DNA from 2 places in the Tatumella citrea genome. Region 1 is predicted to be linked to the other one. Evidence: predicted binding sites of a transcription regulator. Region 1 holds the regulator's gene; the other holds the start of a gene.

Region 1 (8,947 bases):
ACTGTGATTTATATAAAAAAACAACAGCTAAGAAAACTGCTCTCTGAAAGCTCACAAATAATTGACTGATGTTAACAAGTTTCTGACGCCGCCCGGGCGGCCTTCTGTAGCTTAAAAAAGTCATCGCTTAGGGATAGAGAATTTCGGGATTCTCTGACAGAGAAAGTGTTTATATTAACAGTTGTTTATTTAAACGATATCATTTGTTTAACTTAATGTTAAATTTTTTGGAGGGTTATAATTGGACAGAGAAAACAATACTTAATATATATTAATGTATTTTGAATTTGGTCATTTTACTGGAACCGATTCCTTACATGCCCTGAAGTAGTTGATGTTACTGAGGCTAGCCAGTGACAAGGGGGTGCTTTTCGGGATGATACAGTTGAGGACTTGACCGGGAAGCCGTCGCTGACTAATAAATATTTATGAAAAAATCTGTGCCAACGCTACTCTCCGGTAATGATATGTTAAGTGAAAAAATTTCGCAGGGATGGATGAATGAAAAAAAATCATAACAGGGCAGTATCATGGTTAAAGCGTCGCGTACTCCGTCTGTTTTTGTTACTGGCAGGAATTGCTGTCGGGCTGATACTGTTGTTTTCAGTCGTCCCGGTCCCCTTTTCTGCAGTAATGGCTGAACGTCAGATAGGTGCACTTCTGTCTGGAGATACTCAATATCGCGCGCATTCTGAGTGGGTGAGTATGTCTGATATTTCACCCTGGATGCCACTGGCGGTTATTGCCGGAGAAGACCAGAAATTCCCTCAGCACTGGGGTTTTGATTTTGATGCAATGCAGTCTGTTCTGGACAGCCGTCAGCATGGTGAGATGCGAGGGGCTTCAACGTTGTCCCAGCAGACTGCAAAAAATCTGTTTCTCTGGGACGGACGTAGCTGGATCCGCAAGGGAATGGAAGCAGTACTGACCGTTGGTCTGGAAACGGTCTGGAGTAAAAAAAGAATTCTGACGGTGTATCTGAACATTGCCGAATTTGGTCCGGGAATATTCGGAGTACAGGCTGCTTCGAAAGCTTATTTTCATAAGCCAGCCAGCCAGTTGAGCCGGGAGCAAGCCGCGCTACTTGCTGCGGTGCTTCCTAACCCGATAATCTATCATGCCGCTTCGCCTTCGGCTTATACCCGCGAACGGCAGCAATGGATTTCACAACAGATGGGGCAACTGGGAGGACAGGAGTTCCTGAAAAGGTATCACCTGTATTAACAGCCGGGAAGCCGCGGGGATTTAGTCCTCATCAAAACCTGCGTTGAATAATTCTATGACCGCCTGGAGTGCTTCGTTTTCCTGCGGGCCGGTAGCTTCAACTTCAATCTGTCCGCCCTGGGCTGAGTCCAGCATCAGCAGTGCAATAACACTACTGGCGTCAGCTTCGGTACCGGCTTCATTGCGCAGAGTGACTTCTGCATCGTAGCTTTGTACCAGTTCGAACAATTTCATTGCCGGGCGGGCATGCATTCCCAGCTTATTCCTGATTTTGACTAATTGTTTGATCGTCATGATTTTTTCTTTTCCAGTGTGCGATGTCGTGACTGAACGTTTTTTCCCCGTGAGCGGAAGTAGTCCGCCAGCTGTTCAGCTATATATACTGAGCGATGTTTACCGCCGGTACAGCCAATCGCAACGGTCAGATAGCTGCGATTGTTTGTTTCCAGCATAGGTAACCATAGCTCAAGATAGCTGCGGGTCTGATAAATAAAATTATGAACTTCAGTATGGCGATCAAGAAACGCAGCTACCGGCCGGTCAAGGCCGGTCAGCGGACGTAGTTTTGGGTCCCAGTGAGGATTGGGCAGGAAACGGACATCAAACACATAATCTGCATCGATAGGGATTCCGTATTTAAATCCAAAGGATTCAAATACCATGGTGAGTTCCCGTTCCCGCTTGCCAAGCAGACGGGTCCTTAGCATTTCAGCCAGCTCATGAACCGACATCTCAGACGTATCGATGATTAAATCAGCTCTGGACCGCAGAGGTTCAAGCAGGTCGCTTTCTTCATCAATAGCGCTCTCCAGTGACAGATTTTTACTCGAGAGAGGGTGCAGGCGGCGTGTATCACTGTAACGACGGATCAGTGTATTTCTGTCGGCATCAAGAAATAATAACTGAGGGGAGAACTGAGCTGATAGCCGGTTAAAGGCATCCTCAAAAATCTCCGGTGATTCAGGCATATTACGTACATCGATACTGACTGCAGCAGAAATATTACGTTTTTCCAGTGAGTTAGCCAGTTCCGGTAACAGATCGACCGGTAAGTTATCGACACAATAAAAGCCCATATCCTCCAGTGCTCGTAGTGCGACAGATTTTCCCGACCCTGACCGACCGCTCACGATCATCAGTACCATGATCCTTCTCCCGTAATAATTCCTGCTCTATAGGCTGATTTATTGTTGTTTTTCGTCGCTGCTTTGCTGCTCTTCCATGATAATACTGTAGAGTTCCTGATCACTTTGTGCAGCCCGTAAACGACGGCACACGGTTTTATCAGCCAGGCGTTTTGCTACCTGAGATAAGGTATGTAAGTGCGTTTTGCACTGATCTGCCGGGACCAACAGCGCAAACAAAAGATCTACCGGCTGGTTATCGACCGCATCGAACGGGATCGGGTGCTCAAGATGGATCAGCACTCCGATGGTTCTGAGCGTATCTTCTTCCAGTTTACCGTGAGGGATTGCAATCCCGTTGCCTATTCCTGTGCTTCCCATCCGCTCACGGTTCAGGATAGTCTCAAAAATAGTTTGGTGTGGCAGATTCAGCTGAGTCGCTGCCAGTTCACTTATTATCTCCAGCGCCCGCTTTTTACTCTGACAATGTACGTTGTTACGGGTACATTCCAGAGTAAGCACATGGCTAAGTTCAAGTGTCAGATCACTATTCATATTCTTTCGCTTGCAGATTCATCTGCCTGTTTTCCGAAGATGGCGGTCACTTACCCTGCAGTATTACTCTTTGAATTGCTCAACAGCAATATCTGCGGGTAAAAGCAGCCACGGATAGGCAATGCCTGCTGTTTGTTTAATGGGATAAACCAGTTTGAAACTAATGCTGTTTCAGTTTTTCTTTGTGACGGGTTAACTGTCGCGCCAGTTTGTCAGTCAGTCCGTCAATAGCGGAATACATATCATCGGTTGTTGCTGTTGCATGGAGCTCACCTCCGTTCACATGTAAGGTTGCATCTGCAATTTGCTGAACTTTTTCAACTTTCAGGACAATATATACCTGATTGATATGCTCAAAGTAATGCTCCAGTCTGGCAAACTTCGTGTGAATAAACTGGCGCAGTCCTTCGGTAATTTCAATTTGTTGTCCGGTAATGTTCAGTTGCATAGGCTTTCCTTCTCATGATGTCAAAGCAGCTGTTTACGCTGGTTTGATGGCGGGATAGATAAAGACTCGCGATATTTGGCAACAGTACGTCTTGCAACCATAATCCCCTGTTCAGATAACATAGAGGTGAGTTTACTGTCACTCAAGGGTTTGCCCGGATTTTCCGATGAGATTAATTTTTTGACCAGTGCCCGGATAGCCGTTGACGAGGCTTCCCCACCGCCTTCGGTGCTGACATGGCTTGAGAAGAAATATTTTAGTTCAAAGATGCCGCGCGGGCTGTGCAGATATTTCTGGGTTGTCACCCGCGAAATAGTGGATTCATGCATATCGACTGACTGAGCGATGTCGGCCAGTACCATGGGCCGCATGTATTCTTCGCCTTGTTCAAAAAAGGCCTGCTGTTGTTCGACAATACAGCGGGTAACCCGCAACAGAGTATCATTTCGGCTTTCCAGGCTTTTAATCAGCCAGCGGGCTTCCTGTAGATTACTGCGGATAAACTGATTGTCGCTGTCGTTGCGCGCTCCGCCACTCATTGCGGCATAGTGCTGATTAATACGGAGTCGTGGCAGACTGTCGGTATTCAGTTCGACGGTCCACTGGTTGCCGGTTTTACGCACCAACACATCCGGGATTACATATTCAGATTCACCGGTATGGATGGATTGTCCGGGACGAGGGTCCAGTGACTGAATCAGAGCCATTGCATCTTTGAGCACATCATCTTTCAGGCGGGTGACACGCATCAGGCTACGGAAATCGTGATTAGCCAGCAGATCCAGGTGTTGCCGGACAATTAACCGTGCTTCTTCCAGCATCGGTGTGTCCGGGCTGAACTGAGAAAGCTGTACCAGCAGACAGTCTTTCAAATCGCGGGCACCCACACCAATAGGGTCAAAATGCTGTACCCGTTTCAGAACAGCTTCAACTTCTTCAATACCCAGTTCATCATCACCGATACTTTCCAGAATATCTTCCAGGGGAACAGTGAGATAGCCGGTATTATCAATAGCATCAACTATCGAAGTGGCAATCGCACGGTCAGTATCACTGAACGGGGTCAGTTCAACCTGCCACATCAGGTAATCCTGCAGTGACTGGGTGGTTTCTCCCTGATAAACAGGTAGTTCATCGTCCTGATAATCAGTACCTGTACCGGATGGAGTGCCGGCGGTATATATTTCATCCCAGGTGGCATCCAGAGGAAGTTCCTCCGGCATATCTTTCTGCTCTAATGCTTCACGGGTGTCCAGAGATGCAGTTTCACCCGACTCCTCAGAATCCACTTCGTTAAGAACTTCGGTCTGTTCCAGTAACGGATTACTTTCCAGTGCCAGCTGCAGTTCCTGCTGTAATTCATGCGTAGAAAGTTGCAACAGTCGTATCGCCTGCTGCAACTGGGGGGTCATTGCCAGTTGTTGGCTGAGCCTGAATTGCAAACTTTGCTTCATAGTGAGGAATGAGTTTCCTGAGAAAATTTCATTAAGGACACATTAACAGAGTCAGAGCCGGAACTCTTCACCGAGATAAACGCGTTTCACTTGTTCATCGGCAAGGATATGCTCCGGGGTGCCATGGGCAATCAGTTTCCCCTGGCTGACAATGTACGCCCGCTCGCAAACTGCCAGCGTCTCACGGACGTTATGGTCGGTAATCAGAACGCCCAGACCACTATCACGCAGATGCTCAATGATCTTTTTAATGTCGATCACGGATATCGGGTCAACACCGGCAAAAGGCTCATCCAGCAAAATAAATTTCGGATTGGCTGCCAGTGCTCTGGCAATTTCTACCCTGCGGCGCTCACCGCCCGACAGTGCCTGGCCCATGCTGTCGCGCAAATGTTCAATATGGAACTCTTCCATCAGCTCATTGGCGCGGTCAGCACGCTGTTCTGCGTTAAGGTCTTTACGAACCTGTAATACAGCCATCAGATTATCGTAAACACTGAGACGACGGAAGATCGATGCTTCCTGCGGTAAATAACCAATACCTAATCGTGCACGGGCATGCAGTGGCAGCAGGCTGATATCATCATTATCGATAATAATTTTCCCTGCATCCCTTGGCACAATGCCCACCACCATATAAAACGTGGTGGTTTTACCGGCCCCGTTAGGCCCCAGTAATCCGACAATTTCGCCTGATTTTACTTCCAGACTAACATCTTCAACGACCCGGCGGCCTTTGTAAGCTTTTGCCAGATTTTCTGCTATTAACGTCGCCATAACTGTTATTGACTCTTGGTAGGGTGTGCCGGTTTATTATTGTTCTGAAGCTCAGAAGGCATCAGGGTTGTGGTCACACGTTTTTGTTCGCCACCCTGACTATAAGCCTGCATTTTCTGCTCTTTCACCAGATAGGTAATGCGGTCACCTTTGATATTGCTGTTCAACTGCTCAATGTATGCGTTGCCGGTCAGCTCAACCAGGTCTTTTGCCAGATCGTAATGCAGTTTTGCTGCATGGCCTTTGACCGGCTTACCGTTATCCTGCATCTGGTAGAAAGTGGCAGGATTGCCATAGCCGTCCACCAGAGTTTTCTGGCTGTCGCCTCCGGGTCTTGTCACTACGACTTTATCTGCAGTGATTCTGATGGTCCCCTGGGTAATGACGACATTTCCGGTGAAGGTAGCTACATTGCCCTGCATATCCATCGACTGATTTTGCGACGTGATGTTTACGGGCTTATCAGAATCACCGGTCACCGCCAGCACAGGCAGGCTGCAACCAAGCAGCGTGGAGACCAACAACAACCTGACGCTATTTATTTTGGCTTTGGATTTCATAATCGGTTTTGACCTTTTCAATTAATTCAGCTGTTTTGGCCCGTAAATTGCCACGTAACTTCATTCCGGTTGAACGGAATCCCTGCCCGTAGAGTGTTACCTGATCATCCGAGGTCACATCCTGGGTCACCAGATTCACCTGTGCATTGTCTGTGGTGATACGTTCAAGTTTAGCATCCGGATTCAGCGCATTGACTTCCACATGCCCATAAAGATATAGCATCCGGTTTTTAGTTAATTTGGCTTTATCTGCCTTTACTGACCATGCTGGTGCCTTTTGCTGGTCATAGGTAGTCATGACCGGGTTATCGAACCAGCTGATTTGTGAGGCATCAAAATAGGATACCTTATCGGATACCAGCCGATAGGCTAACGCGCCTTCAGGATTGTAAACCACTGTGTGAGAGCTGGCTGTCGTATAGGTAGGGCTCTGATCATCCTGTGCTACAGAAGCGGGTGGAGTATCCTGATTTGTCAGGTTCCAGCCAATCAGTACTACCGCAATCACTGCCAGCAGAAGGGTAATCCAGCGTCTGCTTGTACTCATATCGATAACCCTTTGGCATCCTCAAATTTATTTTGCGCCATCAAAATAACATCACAAATCTCACGTACCGCGCCGCGGCCACCGTCAATCCGGGTGACATAATCGGCCCGCTGTACTATCAGGGGATGCGCATCAGCCACTGACACGCTGAGGCCCACTTTTTCCATCACTGGCCAGTCAATCAAATCATCCCCGATGTAAGCGACTTCGTCGGCCTGAAGTGACAGTTTATCCAGAAGATCTGCAAAGGCCAAAAGCTTATCTGATTGTCCCTGGTATAGATGGCTTATGCCAAGAGTATGACAACGATCTTCCAGCAGTTTGGCTTTCCGACCGGTGATAATAGCAACTTCAACATTGTTGGTTAACAGGCAACGGATTCCGTAGCCATCACGAACGTTGAAAGCTTTCAGCTCCTCACCATTATTTCCCATATAAATCAGGCCGTCAGACATTACCCCATCGACATCGCAAATTAGTAATTTTATTTTTTCGGCACTGGCCATGACCGTGGGGCAGACAGGCCCGTAACACGTATCAATAGGGAGTTTATTGTTCATTTTTATTTCCTGATCAGACAACACCGGCACGCAACATATCATGCATATGTATCACACCCACAAGGCGATTGTTATCGGCAACCAATAGTGAGGTTATATTTTTACTCTGCATTACATTCAGCGCATCGACAGCCAGAATGTTCGGAGAAACACGTATTCCGCCAGGAGTCATCACCTCATCGATAGTGGTTGACTGAAAGTTGATATCCATATCGATGACCCGACGTAAATCACCATCGGTAAAAATACCTGCGATGGTCATATCGTCTTCAGTAACGACTGTCATTCCCAGTTTTTTGCGGGTAATTTCCAGCAGAGCATCACGCAATGAAGCATGGCGCGAGACGCAGGGCATCTCATCACCGGAATGCATTACATCACTTACATGCAACAGCAATTTCCGTCCCAATGCTCCTCCGGGATGAGATAACGCAAAATCTTCCGCAGTAAAACCACGGGCTTCCAGCAATGCGACGGCCAGCGCATCGCCCATCACCAGCGTTGCAGTCGTGCTGGTCGTAGGGGCAAGCCCCAGTGGACAGGCTTCCTGAGGAACTTTAACCGTCAGATGCAGATCAGCGGCTTTCCCCATGGCACTGTCTGGTCGGCTGCTCAGGCAAATCAGGGTAATCTTCAGGCGCTTAATGACAGGTATAAGTGCCAGTATTTCGTGAGATTCACCGCTGTTTGAAATCGCGATCACGACATCGTCATGTCCGACCATTCCCAGGTCGCCGTGGCTGGCTTCTCCCGGGTGAACAAAGAACGACGGTGTCCCGGTGCTGGCGAAGGTGGCAGCCATTTTCCGTGCAATATGGCCGGATTTTCCCATGCCCATGACGACAACTTTCCCCGTACAGCGGAACAGAATTTCGCAGGCCCGGGTAAAATTTTCATTAATATATTGCTCAAGCTGAGCAAGCCCTTCGCGTTCAATGCGCAGTACTTTCCTGCCTGCTTCCTTAAAATCAAAACCCGTGATGGACGATTGATCAGACATTTTGGTGAATCCTTTTAAAGATCATTAATCATCGGATAGCCCCAGAGTATGGCGACCCAGACAAAAAATCCGCATAACAATAATGCGCCGGTCAGCCTGCCGATAGTGCGGTTTTTCTTCAGGCAGATCACCGCAAAAATGGTGCTAACCCCCAGCATTATCCAGTAGTCACGGGAAAATGCATTGCTGTCAATACGACCCGGGCAGACGATTGCCGGTAACCCCAGAACAATGGCGGTATTATAAATGTTAGCACCCAACAGATTCCCGACGGCAATATCACCTTCACCTTTCAGAGTTCCGGCAATGACTGTTGCCAGTTCTGGCAGGCTGGTTCCGATAGAAATGAAAATTAATGCCATCACTAATTCACTGATGCCCAGATAGTCACCGACAACGACTGCATTATCCAGAATCATCCGTGTGGCGACAGGTAATAATACCAGTGCTACTCCCAACCAGAGAAAAGCCACAGTATTACCGGCATCTTCGCCCGGCAGTTCTGCTACCTGTTCCCGGGAGAGTTGATCACCGGTAGTGGCATGGCTCTTTCCGGCAATTCGGATAATTCCCCACAGGTACAGGATGGCCATCGCGAGCAGGCAAATACCTTCGGTACGGGTCAGCAGATTATCAGCCAGCAACAGCCCACAGAGTAATGTGACCAGCAACATCAGCGGTAATTCCCTGCGCAACAA
Region 2 (8,947 bases), 1.1 Mb from region 1:
GTACTACTGAGACATCAACCGGAGAAACCCAGTTACGCTCTCCGCTGTTACCGGTGTAGTAGAAGGCATCAGCCAGAACCATTCCCTGACATAACAGACGTTTGGCTGGCTCGTTAGAGTTCACCAGACCCGCATCACGCAATAACTTGTGGAAGAAGCGGAAATACATCAGGTGCATGATCGCATGTTCAATACCGCCAACATACTGATCAACCGGCAGCCAGTAGTTGGCAGCAGCCGGGGCCAGCATCCCTTTATCATAATCAGCACAGGTGTAACGTGCGTAATACCAGGAGGATTCCATAAAGGTATCGAAGGTATCAGTTTCACGCAGTGCCGGCTGACCGTTGACGGTGGTTTTTGCCCACTCAGGATCGGCTTTAATTGGGCTGGTGATCCCGTTCATTTCGACATCTTCAGGCAAAATCACCGGCAGTTGATCTTCAGGTGTCGGGATGACGGTACCGTCTTCCAGAGTTACCATCGGAATTGGCGCACCCCAGTAGCGCTGACGGGATACACCCCAGTCACGCAGACGATAGTTTACTTTACGCTCACCCACACCTTTAGCTGCCAGAGCATCAGCAATGGCATTAAAACCGTCCTGATAAGAGAGTCCATCAAACTGTGCAGAATTAAACAGTGTTCCTTTACTGGTCATTGCTGCTTCTGAAATATCCGGCTCACTGCCATCTTCATTGAGGATTACAGGCTTGATCGGCAGGTCATACTTACGGGCAAATTCCCAGTCACGCTGATCATGTCCCGGAACGGCCATTACCGCACCAGTGCCGTATTCCATCAGTACAAAATTAGCTACCCAAACCGGTAATTTTTCACCCGTCAGTGGGTGAATCACAAAGGTCCCTGTAGGGTGGCCTTTTTTCTCCATCGTTGCCATATCAGCTTCGGCAACTTTGGTATTCCGGCACTCATCAATAAATGCTGTCAGCGCAGGGTTATTCACTGCGGCTTGTTGTGCCAGCGGATGCCCGGCGGCTACTGCAACATAAGTGGCCCCCATAAAGGTGTCCGGACGGGTTGTATAAACGGTCAGTTTTTCGCTGCTGTCGGCGACATCAAAGGTAATTTCAACCCCTTCAGAGCGACCAATCCAGTTACGCTGCATGGTTTTAACCTGTTCAGGCCAACCTTCCAGAGAATCCAGGTCGTTCAACAGCTCTTCTGCATAGGCAGTAATTTTAATAAACCATTGTGGGATTTCTTTGCGTTCAACTTTAGTATCGCAACGCCAGCAACAACCATCGATAACCTGCTCGTTAGCCAGTACAGTCTGGTCATTCGGGCACCAGTTTACTGCTGAGGTTTTTTTGTAAACCAGGCCTTTCTCGAACAGCTTCGTGAAGAACCACTGTTCCCAGCGGTAATATTCAGGCTGACAGGTGGCCAGTTCACGGCTCCAGTCATAACCGAAACCCAGCAGTTTCAGCTGGTTTTTCATGTAGGCAATATTTTCGTAGGTCCACGGGGCAGGGGCGGTATTGTTTTTCACCGCCGCACCTTCAGCAGGTAGACCAAAAGCATCCCAGCCTATCGGCTGCAGAACATTTTTCCCAAGCAGTCGCTGATAACGGGCAATAACATCACCAATGGTGTAGTTACGCACATGTCCCATATGTAGACGACCAGAAGGATAGGGTAGCATTGACAGGCAGTAGTACTTCTCTTTCCCTTCCTGTTCAGTGACTTTAAAGGTTTCCTGATCGTGCCAGTGTTTCTGGACTTTAGATTCTATCTCTTCCGGGCGGTATTGCTCTTGCATGGCAGCCTGTGGTCCTTGTTGAATTGCGCGAAGCTAACTGCAGTGATTTTCATATGATCCGCATAGCATACCCATAAGCCCGGTGCGCAACAACACCCGCATCACTCCGGAAGGTGATTTATCCGGTAAACCGGTGAAGGCAAGCAAGTGAAAGCAGAATATTTCGGGACAGAGGTGCGGGGCAACCGCCGAAAACAGGAGGTCGATACCGGAAATAGCGGCATTTCACTGCCGTCGCAGTGAAATGCCAAAAGTGAAGATTAATGAATAATTTTTGCCAGGAAATCTTTGGCACGTTCTGAAGCAGGATGATTAAAAAATGCATCCTTATCAGAATCCTCGACAATTTTTCCTTCATCCATAAAGATGACCCGGTTTGCTACCTTACGGGCAAAGCCCATTTCGTGGGTAACCACCATCATTGTCATGCCTTCATTTGCCAGTTCTACCATGACATCCAGCACTTCATTAATCATTTCCGGGTCCAGTGCCGAGGTTGGCTCATCAAACAACATGGCGATAGGGTCCATGCAGAGAGCTCTGGCTATTGCTACCCTCTGTTGTTGACCACCAGACAGTTGCCCCGGAAACTTCTCTGCATGTGCTGCCAGTCCAACCCTGGCCAGTAATTTCAGCCCCTTGTCCCGGGCCTCTGCTTTATTTCTGCCCAGAACTTTTACCTGAGCCAGCGTCAGATTATCGACAATACTCAGATGCGGGAATAACTCAAAATGCTGGAAAACCATCCCCACCTTACTACGCAGTTTTGCCAGGTTAGTTTTCCGGTCATTAACTTCGGTACCGTTGACCAGAATACTTCCCTGCTGAACCGGCTCCAGACCATTCACTGTTTTGATCAGTGTTGATTTTCCTGAGCCCGACGGGCCGCATACCACCACAACCTCACCTTTTTTAACTTCCGTGGTGCAGTCTGTCAGCACCTGAAAGTGGCCATACCATTTAGAAACATTTTTCAGGTTTATCATCAGACGGTCCTTCTCTTTTTCATATAACTGACCAGCAGTGAAATGCACAGACTGATAACAAAATAGACCAGGCCGGCAAACAGTATCATTTCTACCTGGGTACCATCCCTGTCGCCTATGGTAGAGGCGGTACGGAAGAAGTCAGCCAGGCTGAGGACGTAAACCAGGGATGTATCCTGAAACAGCACAATTCCCTGAGTAAGGAGTAATGGCACCATGGCACGGAAAGCCTGTGGCAGAATCACCAGCCGCATAGCCTGCCCCTGAGTCATCCCCAAAGCCAGCGCTGCACCAGACTGGCCTTTACCAATACTCTGGATTCCTGCACGGATAATCTCTGAATAGTAGGCGGCCTCAAACAGCGAAAAAGCCACCATCGCAGAAATCAGCCGGATATCGGTTTTTGGCGACAGGCCTAATACCGATTGCAGAAAACCCGGAACGATCAGATAAAACCATAACAAAACCATGACCAGCGGTACGGCCCTGAACAGGTTGACATACAGACGGGCGAACCAACTGATGATCCCCACGCCGGATAAACGCATGACTGCCAGTAATGTGCCCCACAGAATGCCGACGACGATGGCGCAGACTGTGATTTTAAGAGTAACGATCATCCCGTCGGCGAGGAATGGCAGGCTTGGCGGAATTGAGCTCCAGTCAAATGAATACATTATTTACTCCCTATATGGCCAGGTAAGCGCAGTTTGCGTTCCAGCAGACTCATGACCAGCATGATGGCAGCATTGATAATGATATAAGCCACAGTAATGGCAGTGAATGACTCGTAGGCATGGGCAGAGTAGTCAAGCAATTTACCTGCCTGGGCCGCCATATCGACCAGGCCAATTGTCGAGGCGATGGCTGAGTTTTTCACCAGATTGAGCATTTCTGACGTCATCGGCGGAACGATGATCCGGTAAGCATTAGGCAATAACACATAACGGTAGCACTGTGGCAGTGTCATACCGAGTGCCATACTGGCATTTTTCTGACCACGGGGCAGTGACTGGATAGCCGTTCTCACTTGTTCACACACACGAGCAGCGGTGAATAATCCCAGGCAAATAACGGAACAGACGAAGAACTGAATATTTGGATCAAGTTCAGATTTAAACCACATCCCGAGGTTTTCCCCTACCAGTTCCGGGGCGACCAGATACCAGAAGAAAAACTGTACAATCAGTGGAATATTACGAAACAGCTCGACATAGCAGGCACCGATGGCTGACAAAAAGCGATTCGGTAAGGTACGCAAAATTCCAAACAGCGAACCGACCAGAAAAGCGACCACCCATGCGCACAACGAGACTGCAATCGTGACCTGGAAACCGGACCATAACCAACCCAGATAAGTGGTATTGCCGAACGGGGCCTGTTCAAAAAATATCCCCCAGTTCCAGTTTGTGCCCATAATCAACTCCCGGTAAAAAGGATAGCAAGGCTACCCTGAAGGCTGACGAACTCAGCCGCAATGACGCTACCACCCGCCAGAATGCTGCGTATGCGGTAGCGTCAGAAGCCTCCGTTATGCCTGAGGCACTGTCTTGCTGTTAGGGTTGTGGTTAGTTAAGTGCTTTGTCATTAGGTGATTTGAATAACGCTTTCATATCCTCTGACATATCGAAGTTCATGATCATATTTTTTGGCGGAATAGGCTGTTTGAACCAGCGCTCATACCATTTGGCAGCTTCCCCGGAGGTCTGCGCCTGAGCAATGGTGCTGTCCATCAGCTGTTTAAAGTCCGGATCATTTTTGCGTAACATACAACCGTAGGCTTCATGAGATTGTGGGGTACCCACAATGACCCAGTCTGCAGGGTTTTTAGCTTTGGCTCGTTCACCGGCAAGTAACGCGTCATCCATCATAAAAGCGACGGCCCGGCCGGTTTCCAGAGTACGGAAAGAATCACCATGATCTTTGGCGCTGATGATTCTCATACCCATTTTTTTATCGTCATTGAGTTTATTCAGCAGAATTTCTGAAGTGGTTCCGGAAGTCACAACCACGGTTTTGCCTTTCAGATCCGGGAAATCTTTAATCGGGCTGCCTTTTTTAACCAGCAGGCGTGTGCCGACCACAAAAATGGTGTCTGAGAAATCGGCCTGCTTCTGTCGTTCGAGGTTATTGGTGGTTGATCCACATTCAAAATCATAGGTACCGTTTTGCAGCAGCGGGATACGGTTCTGTGAAGTGATAGGTAACATTTTTACCGTCAGATCAGGCTTATTCAGTTTCTTTTTAATTGCTTCGACAATCGCGTTGGAATAATCCTGTGAATATCCCACCACTTTTTGCTGATTGTCATAGTAAGAGAAAGGCACAGATGACTCGCGATGGCCTACTACCACGACACCGTTTTTAGCAATTTTATCGAGCGTGGAGGGCTGAGCTGAAGGGGCATCTTCGGCATAGACCACACCAGACAGAACACCAGTGATCGCAAGGCCAAGGGCCAGTTTCCGTAATTTCATATCAGTGCTCCTTTAGTCTCCCGCTTTCAGCCTGCGGGAGGCAGAAATTGATGATTGGGTGAGTTTGCTGTAACTGGTTACAGTTTTACCTTAGTTCATTGTTAATGAAATGAAACGTTCTTGTTTCTTAACTGAGACGACGGACGCAATCTGAACAATAATTTGCGCAATTAACCAACAGGAGTCGGTATTTGCACTTTATTGGTGCGATTCAGGCTTCCGGCTGCTGTTTCAGTATGTTTCTAAGCATCACTAATAATTAAGCAATATGTATGCCATCCATAGGTAAGGATAAAAACAATTAATTTATGGCGGCATACCGGGTATGGGCGTGGGGGCTGAAAATTCAGGGCAGATATTTCAGAACAGAAACGGAAAGGCATAACCGGGGGGAGAGCTGCCGGAGTCAGGCTCCGGCAGACAGTTTAACGACGGCGACGCAATACCAGTGCACCAGCAACGGCAAATGCCGATAGCAGCCACACGGTCAGATTGCCACTACGGGCATAAGGAGTGATTCCTCGTGTCGGGGTTACTTCAGCCTGCAATACACCTTCATGGAATTGAGGGATTTCCTGCGTAATATCACCCTGAGCATCGACAATAGCAGTGACTCCGTTATTGGTATCTCTTAACAGGGGCCTGCCAAGCTCCAGAGCACGCATTCTTGCCATTTGCAGATGCTGCCACGGACCGATGGAGTGACCGAACCATGCATCATTTGACACTGTCAGCAGAAAATCGGTATCGGGACGGAAATTATCCCTGACATGCTCACCGAGGACAATTTCGTAACAGATCGCAGTAGTCAGCTGATAACCATCAAGGTTTAACGGTGGCTGAACATATTTGCCCCGGCTAAATCCGGACATCGGTAAGTCAAAAAATGGTGCCAGTGGCCTGAGAAGGCTGGCCATAGGAACAAACTCGCCAAAGGGTACCAGGTGATTTTTCTGATAACGGTTCTGACTCTGATAACTGTAGGGCTGTGGATTACCTAACACCACGACGCTGTTGTAATCGTGGTAACGGTTATCTGCCTGCAATCTTGAATCAACAATACCGGTCGCCAGTGTGCTGCCTTCACTTCGCAGTACCTGATCTAACTGAGTCAGGAAAGGCTGTTCATTGGTTTCCAGATCGGTGATGGCAGACTCTGGCCAGATAACAATTTTAGCGTTACCCAGTACCGGACGGGTCAGCCGCAGATAGGTATTTAATGTGGACTGCAGCTGCTGAGGATCCCATTTCATTGACTGCGGAATATTTCCCTGCACCAGAGCAACTGAAACTTTGCGGTCGTTTTGCGGCTGGTACCAGTGCAAATATCGTAATGGCCAGCCGATAATAATGATGGCCACGGCTACCAGTAATGCCCGAAGGTTCCGCTGTACCAGACTGTAGGTAATCAGCCCCGCGACGACCATTAATACCAGCGTGATGCTCTCTACTCCGGCAATAGGGGCCAGGCCTTTCAGTGGGCCATTGATCTGGCTGTAACCAAATTGTAGCCAGGGAAATCCGGTCAGTATCCAGCCACGTAAAAATTCAGTAGTCTGCCACAATGCAGGGGCAGCAAGAATCAGTCGGGTCAGAGTTGCTGCTGGCCAAAAGCGGTTTAACAGGGCGCTGAAAAACATCGGAAACAGTGATAACCAGGCGGCTAGTAACACCACCAGGAATACATTGACCGGGCCCGGCATACCACCAAAGGTCGCGATACTGACGTATACCCAGTTAACGCCTGAACCAAACAGGCCCATTCCCCAGACAAAGCCAATAGCCAACGCCTGAGGGGTAGTGCGTTTCAGAGTTAACGCCTGTAATCCCGTCAGGGATAACAGGGCGGCAGGCCAGAAATCATAAGGAGAAAACGCCAGGGTGCCAACGGCACCCGTAAGTAAAGCCAGCAACAGGCGTATTTTCTGTTGCCGGAGTAACTGATTCAGTGCCGTCATAGGCTGTTATTCGTCTTCAGGTTGAGGTGTAGTGGCATCGTCAGGAATTTTAACATGGACCTGGAGGATCCGGCGTCGGTCAGCCATGGCAACTTTAAACTGATAACCATCAAGGGTGATACTTTCCCCTCTGGCCGGCAGGTGGCCAAAGCTTTGCATCACCAGACCACCGATGGTATCGACTTCTTCATCACTGAAGCTGGTACCAAACAGCTCGTTGAAGTCTTCTATCGGGGTCAGTGCACGTAAGGAATAGGTATGGCGGCTGAGCTGGCGGATATCGCTGTCGTTCTCTTCGTCGTACTCATCTTCAATTTCGCCGACGATCAGCTCAAGAATATCTTCGATAGTCACCAGTCCTGATACACCACCAAATTCGTCGATGACAATCGCCATATGGTAGCGCTGTGACCGAAACTCTTTAAGCATACGATCAACACGTTTGCTCTCCGGCACCACCACCACAGGGCGCAGGACATCAGCGATACTGAACGGAGCAGAGCTACTGCGCATAAACGGCAGTAAATCTTTGGCCATCAGTATACCTTCCACATGATCTTTATCTTCACTGATCACAGGAAACCGGGAGTGTGCGGACTCAATAATCACATCCAGGCACTCTTCGAGTGTCTGATCTTTTTTCAGGGTGATCATCTGGGAGCGGGGGATCATAATATCTCGTACCCGCTGTTCGGCGATTTCCATCACGCCTTCCATCATATCGCGGGTATCCTGGTCAATCAGTTCTTTCTGTTCAGAATCACGGATGAGTTCCAGTAATTCATCACGGTTCTGTGGTTCGCCGTGGAACAGTTGATTAATCAGTAATGAGAAGAATCCCTTTTTACTACCGGGGGTGTCGCTGTTTTGTGAATGGTCATCGCTCATGGCGTATTTATTTAGTACTCACTGTATTTGAATTATACGCTGTCAGGAAACGACACTGACAGCAGGGGTCCGGGATTCACCGGTCATCAATCGATGTCTTTCTCGGAAATGTACGGGTCAGGATAGCCCATAGCAAGCATTATCTCAGTTTCGATCCCTTCCATCTCTTCGGCTTCTTCATCTTCGATGTGGTCATAGCCTAACAGATGCAGGGTTCCATGCACGACCATATGTGCCCAGTGGGCCTCCGGTAACTTCTGTTGTTCAGCGGCTTCACGTTCCACAACCTGCCGGCAGATAATCAGGTCGCCAAGCAATGGCAGATCTTCAATACCAGGTGGTGCCTCAAACGGGAACGACAATACATTAGTCGGTTTATCCATCCCCCGATAGGTCCGGTTCAGTTCATGGCTCTCGGCTTCATCCACCAGCCGGATAGTGACTTCACTCTCCGGCTGAAACAGAGAAACAGCGGCGGTCAGCCAGCGCATAAATGAGGCTTCATCGGGTAATCCCTGCGGATTTTCACAGGCATTCTGCAAATCCAGTGTTACGGTACTGCTCATACATTCTCCTGAGGGGGGGACAGCGCATCACGTTTGCGCTCTTCAGCCAGACGCTCACGGCGTTTCTGGTCTGCTTCTTCCCAGGCTTCATAGGCCACCACAATCCGTGCAACAACAGGATGGCGGACCACATCTTCGCTGTGGAAAAAATTAAAACTGAGTTCTTCAACCCCGGACAGCACTTCAATCGCATGTTTCAGTCCGGAACGGGCGTTTCTTGGTAAGTCGATTTGTGTTACATCCCCGGTGATTACCGCTTTAGAGTTAAAGCCAATACGGGTCAGAAACA

The links. The regulator sigma-54, encoded in region 1, starts transcription at its own class of promoters, with help from an activator protein. The targets are predictions, from matches to a motif close to GTTGGCACANNTTTCGCTNT.
Region 2: the regulator sigma-54 is predicted to act here: its motif matches at 5,507-5,526, upstream of A7K98_RS06055 (amino acid ABC transporter substrate-binding protein).

The regions. Positions count from the first base shown of each region.
Region 1 is NZ_CP015579.1:192,772-201,718, forward strand. Features, by position in the region: gene mtgA (monofunctional biosynthetic peptidoglycan transglycosylase) at 502-1,224, shown strand; gene npr (PTS phosphocarrier protein NPr) at 1,246-1,518, opposite strand; gene rapZ (RNase adapter RapZ) at 1,515-2,369, opposite strand; gene ptsN (PTS IIA-like nitrogen regulatory protein PtsN) at 2,409-2,903, opposite strand; gene hpf (ribosome hibernation promoting factor) at 3,064-3,351, opposite strand; gene rpoN (RNA polymerase factor sigma-54) at 3,372-4,805, opposite strand; gene lptB (LPS export ABC transporter ATP-binding protein) at 4,857-5,582, opposite strand; gene lptA (lipopolysaccharide ABC transporter substrate-binding protein LptA) at 5,588-6,142, opposite strand; gene lptC (LPS export ABC transporter periplasmic protein LptC) at 6,117-6,689, opposite strand; gene kdsC (3-deoxy-manno-octulosonate-8-phosphatase KdsC) at 6,686-7,249, opposite strand; gene kdsD (arabinose-5-phosphate isomerase KdsD) at 7,263-8,249, opposite strand; gene A7K98_RS01090 (calcium/sodium antiporter) at 8,264-8,947, opposite strand, start outside.
Region 2 is NZ_CP015579.1:1,261,770-1,270,716, forward strand. Features, by position in the region: gene leuS (leucine--tRNA ligase) at 1-1,783, opposite strand, end outside; gene A7K98_RS06040 (amino acid ABC transporter ATP-binding protein) at 2,044-2,769, opposite strand; gene gltK (glutamate/aspartate ABC transporter permease GltK) at 2,769-3,446, opposite strand; gene A7K98_RS06050 (amino acid ABC transporter permease) at 3,446-4,186, opposite strand; gene A7K98_RS06055 (amino acid ABC transporter substrate-binding protein) at 4,338-5,246, opposite strand; gene lnt (apolipoprotein N-acyltransferase) at 5,672-7,204, opposite strand; gene corC (CNNM family magnesium/cobalt transport protein CorC) at 7,211-8,092, opposite strand; gene ybeY (rRNA maturation RNase YbeY) at 8,179-8,658, opposite strand; gene A7K98_RS06075 (PhoH family protein) at 8,655-8,947, opposite strand, start outside.